Regions from separate parts of the Streptomyces sp. NPDC005775 genome, predicted to be linked through region 2. Evidence: riboswitches for the same ligand, from Rfam matches in the RefSeq annotation. Region 2 holds a riboswitch; the other holds the start of a gene.
What was found. Region 2 has a riboswitch for cyclic di-AMP ahead of ACFYPA_RS19665 (M23 family metallopeptidase). Riboswitches for the same ligand answer to the same signal wherever they lie in the genome.
Positions count from the first base shown of each region.

Region 1 (3,318 bases), on a different contig from region 2:
TCCTGGCCCTCGGGGATGTCGATGATCATGACTGCTTCCTTCCGAGTCGGCCGGCTGCGGGGCGCAGGGGGACGTCGAGCGCGTCGTAGAGTCCGGGTTCCGCCTCCACCAGCCAGTCGATGGCGTTCACCAGCCGGCCGACCGCGGTGGCGTTGCCGCCCGCCGAGCGGTTCTCGCCCTCGTCGGTGGCCTCGACGGTGACCTCGATGCGTGGGCGCCCCTCGATGATCACCCGGTGGGCACCGGCGCCGTCGGGCGGCGACGGCCAGTCCGGGGCACACAACGGATGGATACGGGTGATGTGCTCGATGACGATGCGGGGCTCGCCCTCGACGATGCCCTGGACCTCGAAGCGGACCGCGCCCTGGGTGCCGGCCTCGAACGCGCCCATCGTCCTGGTGGTGACGGTCGTCTCGAGCGCCCGGCGGGACATGGTCTCGCGGATGTCGTCCAGCTCCACGCCCAGGGCCCGGGCCATCAGGCGTATCTGCCCACCCCACACCATGGTCGGGACGGAGGCCGCGAGCATGAGGGGTTCGTACTCCATGGGGTGCCCCATGCCGATGAGGTGGCGGACCGAATCGGGCTGGTCGTACGTGGAGTAGTCGAAGATCTCCTGGCAGCGGATCGCGTCGATCGTGGTGCCGAGTCCGCTGATGAGCAGGGGCAGGACGTCGTTGCCCCAGCCGGGGTCGACGCCGGAGACGAAGAGCGAGCCGCCGCCACCGGTGACGGCGGCGAGCACCGGTTCGCGCAGCTCGGCCGGGGCGCTCCGCTGGTCGTAGAGCGCGTACAGGGCGGGGGTGACGACGACGGCGCCCCCTGCCACGGCCCTGGTGATGTCGGCCAGGGCCTCATCGGGGCGGATGTCGCCGGAGGCCGCGTACACGACGGCGCGCGGGGCGGTGGCGAGCACCGCGTCGACGTCGTCGGTCGCGGTGACGCCCAGATCGCGGTCCAGCCCGGCGAGGGCGCCCGCGTCGCGGCCCACTTTCGCGGGGTCGTGGACGAGTACGTGCGCGAGTTTCAGGGCCGGATGGGCCTCGACCGCGCGGATGGCCGCGCGGCCGACATTGCCGGTACCCCAGACCACCGTGGAAATCATGCGGCGGAGGGTAGCGCGCGGGATGAAAGGTTCATAGTGCCATCGCGCACCGGGTTGGGAGTGGGCCGGCGATGACCTCGCGTCCGCAGTACGCGGGTCCGGGACCGGGAGGAGCCGGCCCGTGCGGGGCAGGGCCCGCGTGGCATGACAACAGGGGTGGAAGGGAGCGGGTCAGCTCCCTTCCACCCCTGTTCACGGCTCCCCGCGCGGCGGGACCGCGGTGGGGTCAGTACGCCCCGAAGACGTTGTCGATCGAGCCGTACGTGGCGGCGGCGTAGTTGCACGCGGCGGTGATGTTGGCGACGGGGTCCAGGATGTCCAGCGAGGTGCCGGGCACGTGGAAGGCGTCGAACGTGGGCTGGATGACCTGGAGGAGCCCCATGGACGGGGTGCCCGCGACGGCGTTCGAGTCCCAGTTGTTGACGATCTGCGGGTTGCCCGAGGACTCGCGCAGGATGTTGCGGTGGATGCTGTCGTAGCTGCCGGGGATGCCGTGCTCGGCCATGACGGCGAGCGACTCCTTGATCCAGCCGTCGAGGTCGTCGGTGTACGCCGTCGCGGTCTGCGCGGGGGCGGTCGAGGCGGTCTCCTCCGCGACGGGCGTCACGGTCGTCCGCTGGGAGCGGTCGGCGCGGTCGGTGCTCTCGGCCCGGTCTGCCGACGGCTGCGAGGCGCTGCCGGACGTGTTCTCCGCCTTGAATTCGCTCTTGGTCGCGGCCTTGGGGGCGGCGGCCGTGGACTTGGCGCCGATGGTCAGCTTCAGGCCCGGGTGAATCAGGTCGGGGTTGCCGCCGACCACGTTCCGGTTGTCCTTGTACAGCTGCTCCCAGCCGCCACTGAGGGAATGCCCCCGGGCGATCTTGGAAAGCGAATCGCCGGAGACCACGGAATAGGTGGTGGACTCGGCCTTCTGTGCGGCAATTTCCTTGCCGGCCACGGAAGTCGGCGCTGCGGTCTTTTCCGCGACGACCGACTTGACCGGGGCGGCGGAAGCCGATCCGGCAGTCAGCAGGGGGAGCGCGAGAACGGCTCCGCCCGCGCTCACGGCGATGAAACCGCGCGTCAGGGTGCTGGACTTGAAACGACGGTGGTGACCCTTGATGGGCATGGCGCTTTTCCTCTCCGCCGCCTGCGAGGTGAGCTGTCGGGTTCGGACTGGAGATGTCCGGTCGCACATGGCGACTTCACCCCTAGCCGCTCCGGATTTCCGGACCGGCGGCAAACCTGGGTCCCCCGCTCCTGCCGTACGTGAGTGGTGTCGGGTTACCGGACGGCGGCAGGATTCGGCGTTCCATCCGGATTGACGGTGACCGTAAGCGAGAAAGGCAGAGCGAAACAAGCCCGGAATTCGTGATCACAATTGACGCGCAAGATCAATCAAAGGAAATGTGCGACACCGGTCACATCGGCGCGGGCCGACTTTCTTGGGACATCTGGGAACCGGCCCTTCCGGTTCCGCGTCCGGGCCGGGAAACGTGACGCTGGCCACTGTGTCCGAAAGGGGCGTTTTGACGGTTTCAAGGACGCGTGACCCGAAGGAGCGCAGCCCTCGTCCTGCGCTTGTAATTAATGCGACAAATTACTCTATTTGGACATTACGAAACGGCTGAAGGCTGCGTGGTGACGGCGGCACGGCTGCGCGCCACCACGACCGGAGAACCGTCGCCCGGGGCGGACAGGATGTCCGCGTCGAGCGCGTACAGCTCCTTCACCAGGGCCTCGTCGACCGTCTCGCGAGGGGCGCCGCGGGCGATGACGCGGCCGGCCTTCATGGCGACGAGCAGGTCGGCGTACCGGGCGGCGGCGGCGAGGTCGTGCTGGACCATGACGACGGTGCGGCCGGTGGCCGCGACCTCGCGCACGAGCTCCAGGACCTCGACGGCATGCCCGAGGTCGAGGGCGCTGGTCGGTTCGTCCAGCAGGACGACCGGGGTCTGCTGGGCCAGCACCATCGCGAGCCAGCAGCGCTGGCGCTGACCGCCGGACAACCGGTCGAGGCGCTCCCCCGCCAGTGCGGTGGTGCCGGTGGCGGCGAGCGCCTCGCGTACCGCCTGCTCGTCCTCGCGCGACCACTGGCGCAGCAGCCCCTGGTGCGGGCTGCGGCCGTAGCGCACCAGACCGGCGACGGTGACCGCCTCGGGGGCGCGCGGCGACTGGGGCAGCAGGGCGACATGGTGGGCGGCCCTGCGCCGGCCGGTCTCCCAGATGTCCGT
Region 1 is NZ_JBIAIU010000009.1:11,477-14,794, forward strand. Features, by position in the region: gene ACFYPA_RS21040 (carboxymuconolactone decarboxylase family protein) at 1-29, opposite strand, end outside; gene ACFYPA_RS21045 (dihydrodipicolinate reductase) at 26-1,105, opposite strand; gene ACFYPA_RS21050 (transglycosylase SLT domain-containing protein) at 1,332-2,213, opposite strand; cyclic di-AMP (ydaO/yuaA leader) riboswitch at 2,219-2,404, opposite strand; gene ACFYPA_RS21055 (ABC transporter ATP-binding protein) at 2,701-3,318, opposite strand, start outside.
Region 1: linked by a shared signal. The riboswitch ahead of ACFYPA_RS21050 (transglycosylase SLT domain-containing protein) and the one ahead of ACFYPA_RS19665 (M23 family metallopeptidase) in region 2 are both predicted to bind cyclic di-AMP.

Region 2 (3,318 bases):
GCTCGCCGTCGTGATCAACGGGGTGGTGCGCCGGAGCAACGAGCAACTGGCCTCGGCACGCGTCATCGCGGAGACGGCCATGCGGGCCGTGCTGCCGACCCCGTCCGAGCGGATCGGCGGGCTGCATGTGGCGGCCCGGTACGAGGCGGCCCAGGCGGACGAGTTCGTCGGCGGTGACCTGTTCTCGGTTACGGACACCCCGCGGGGCGTGCGGCTGGTGGTCGGGGACGTGCGGGGCAAGGGGCTGGACGCCGTCGAGGCGGTGGCGGTGGTCATCGGTGCCTTCCGGGAGGCCGCCGAGGAGGCGGAGACCCTGGAGGATGTGGCGCGGCGACTGGAGCGCGCACTGGCGCGGGAGTCGAGCCGGCGTGGCGGCCTCGACGCGGTCGAGGGCTTCGTCACCGCCGTGCTCGCGGAGATTCCGCCGGGTGAGTCCAGGGTGCGGATCGTCAACCGCGGCCACCCGGACCCGTTGCTGCTGCACTCGGACGGGGCGCTGGAGGTGCTCGGGCCGTCGCTGCCCGCGCTGCCGCTGGGGATGGACCTGGGGGTGTGGCCGGACCGGGCGGACGAGTGGGACCTGCCCGCCGGCGCGACGCTCCTCCTCTACACGGACGGCCTCTCCGAGGCCCGCGACGCCGGAGGGGTTTTCTACGACCCTGCCGAGCGGTTGCGGGGGCGGATCTTCCCGGGGCCGGAGGAGCTCCTCTCCGCGCTGACCGATGACGTGCGCCTGCACACGGGGGGCGAGTCGACGGACGACATGGCGCTCCTCGCGGTCGCCCGTCCCGCCGAGGGGCAGCCGGACCGGCGCAGAACCGTGAAGATCGTCGGACTCGGGGGCGGCGGCGGGTGAGCCCGGCGCCGGAGCGGGCCGGGAACGAGCGGTTGACGCCGATGCCACCGTCCGTAATCGAAGGGCACCCCTCCGCATAACGATTGACGCAACGTCAGAAAATGGGTACCGGATGAGGGGCGATCAACTCGCCCGATTCCACCCGGTTGTGTCCCGTAAAGTCCAGGCCAAAGACGTGAACGATCAGTGGGAACGGCTTGGAATCGGACCCCGGTGTCTATTAACGTTCGATAACGCAGCGCGGTTGTCCCAGCCGCCGTCAGTGGCGGCACCGTGCGCGAGCGCCGAATTCCGCAAGGGAACCGGGGAACCACCTACATGGGGTGAATCGGGCATCTCTGTCTTGTTCGTGAGACGGAGGCACCCGTAGGAGACCTTCCTGCTCCGAACCCGTCAGCTAACCCGGTAGGCGAGAAGGAAGGAAAGGAGTGCGCCCCCGTGGCGTCCAACAAGCCTGCCCCCGAAGCTCCCTCCCGGTTCGGGTCCGAGTACGTCGATGACTTCGCGACCCGGCCCGCCACCGCTTTCGGTACGGAGTACGGGGCCGACTACGCGACCGACTACGGGACCGATCGGGGCAGCGACTTCGGCAACGACTTCCGCGCCGACGAGACCGGGCCCGAGCGGGCCTGGGAGGAATGGAACCCCACCGAGGAGTCCGTCCGCCCCGTCCGCGGCAAGCACCGCGTCGCCAAGCAGCGCAATGGTCTGGCCCGTAGCTCCACCGTCCTCGGCGTCGGCGTCATCGCGGCCGTCGGTGCGGGTGGCATGGCCACCGCCCAGAGCAAGCCGCCGGTCTCCATCTCCCTTCCCGATTCCATCGCGGACAACCTTCCCGACGCCAAGTCCCTCCCCGGCGTCGGCGCACTGTTCTCGGGCGGGTCCGAGGCCGAGGCCCAGGAGGCCGTGGTTGCCTCAGCCCCGCTGACGACCGCCGGCATCACCACCGCCGAGGCCGAGCAGGGCTCCACCGACGCGGGTGAGGCGCTCCGCGCCCGCATCCTCCAGCAGGCCGAGCAGCAGCAGGACGCGGCCGACGCCGAGGTCAAGGCGGCAGCGGAGACGGCCGCCGCCGAGAAGGCGGCCGCCGAGGCGAAGAAGCAGCAGGACGCCGCCGAGGCCAAGATCGCCGCAGAGAAGAAGAAGGCGGCGGAGGAGGCGGCGAAGAAGGCGGAGGCACTGCGCCTCGCCAAGCTCGCCGCCAGCTACGCCATCCCCACCTCCTCGTACACGATCACTTCGACCTTCGGCGAAGCCGGATCGATGTGGTCCTCCGGCTACCACACGGGCCTCGACTTCGCGGCGCCGACGGGTACGCCGATCAAGGCGATCCACAGCGGCACGGTCAAGTCGGCCGGCTACTCGGGTTCCTACGGCTACCGCACGGTCCTGGAGCTGGAGGACGGCACGGAACTGTGGTTCTGCCACCAGTCCTCGATGGATGTCAGCATCGGCCAGAAGGTCACCACCGGTGACACCATCGGACGCGTCGGCGCGACCGGCAACGTGACCGGACCGCACCTCCACCTGGAGGTCCACACCGCGGACGGCACCGGCATCGACCCGATGGCCTGGCTGCGCGCCCGGGGCCTCACGGTCTGAGACCGTTCCCCCGCCGGATTCCCGGCCCCTGAAACCCCGGCAGCCCTGACGCTCACCCCCCGACGTCAGGGCTGCCGGTCTGTTCCCGTTGGTACGTCGCGGCCGTCCGTACGTGCCCGCCCGTCTGTACGCGGCGCTCGTTCCTACGTCGCGGCCGTCCGTACGCGGCGCTCGTTCCTACGTCGCGGCCGTCCGTACGCGGCGCCCGTTCGTACGTCGCGGCCGTTCAGATGTACGGGCCACGGAATAGTGGAGCCGGTGGAAGCGGTTATTCCCCCATGACTTCTCTCCGCAAGCTCGGCTCGTCGAGCCTTCAGGTCTTCCCCCTCGCCCTCGGGGGCAACGTCTTCGGCTGGACCGCCGACGAGGCACAGTCCTTCGCCGTCCTCGACGCCTACGTGGCGGCCGGCGGCAACTTCGTCGACACCGCCGACGCCTACTCGGCCTGGGTCCCCGGCAACGAGGGCGGCGAGTCCGAGACCCTCATCGGCAAGTGGCTCGCCGCGCGCGGCAACCGCTCCGACATCGTCGTGGCCACCAAGGCCGGCGCCCACCCCGCGTACAAGGGGCTCTCCGCCCCCACCATCAAGGCCGCCGCCGAGGAGTCGCTGCGCCGGCTCGACACCGACCACATCGATCTGTATTACACGCACTTCGACGACGAGACGGTCCCGGTCGAGGAGATCATCACCGCCCTCGACCAGCTGGTGAAGGAGGGCAAGGTCCGCGAGATCGCCGCTTCCAACATCAGCCCGCAGCGGCTGCGCGCCTCGCTGGACTTCTCGGAGCGCGAAGGGCTCGCCCGTTACGTGGCCCTGCAGCCGCACTACAACCTCGTCTCCCGGGACACGTACGAGGGC
Region 2 is NZ_JBIAIU010000008.1:22,481-25,798, reverse strand. Features, by position in the region: gene ACFYPA_RS19670 (PP2C family protein-serine/threonine phosphatase) at 1-856, shown strand, start outside; cyclic di-AMP (ydaO/yuaA leader) riboswitch at 1,129-1,283, shown strand; gene ACFYPA_RS19665 (M23 family metallopeptidase) at 1,295-2,458, shown strand; gene ACFYPA_RS19660 (aldo/keto reductase) at 2,737-3,318, shown strand, end outside.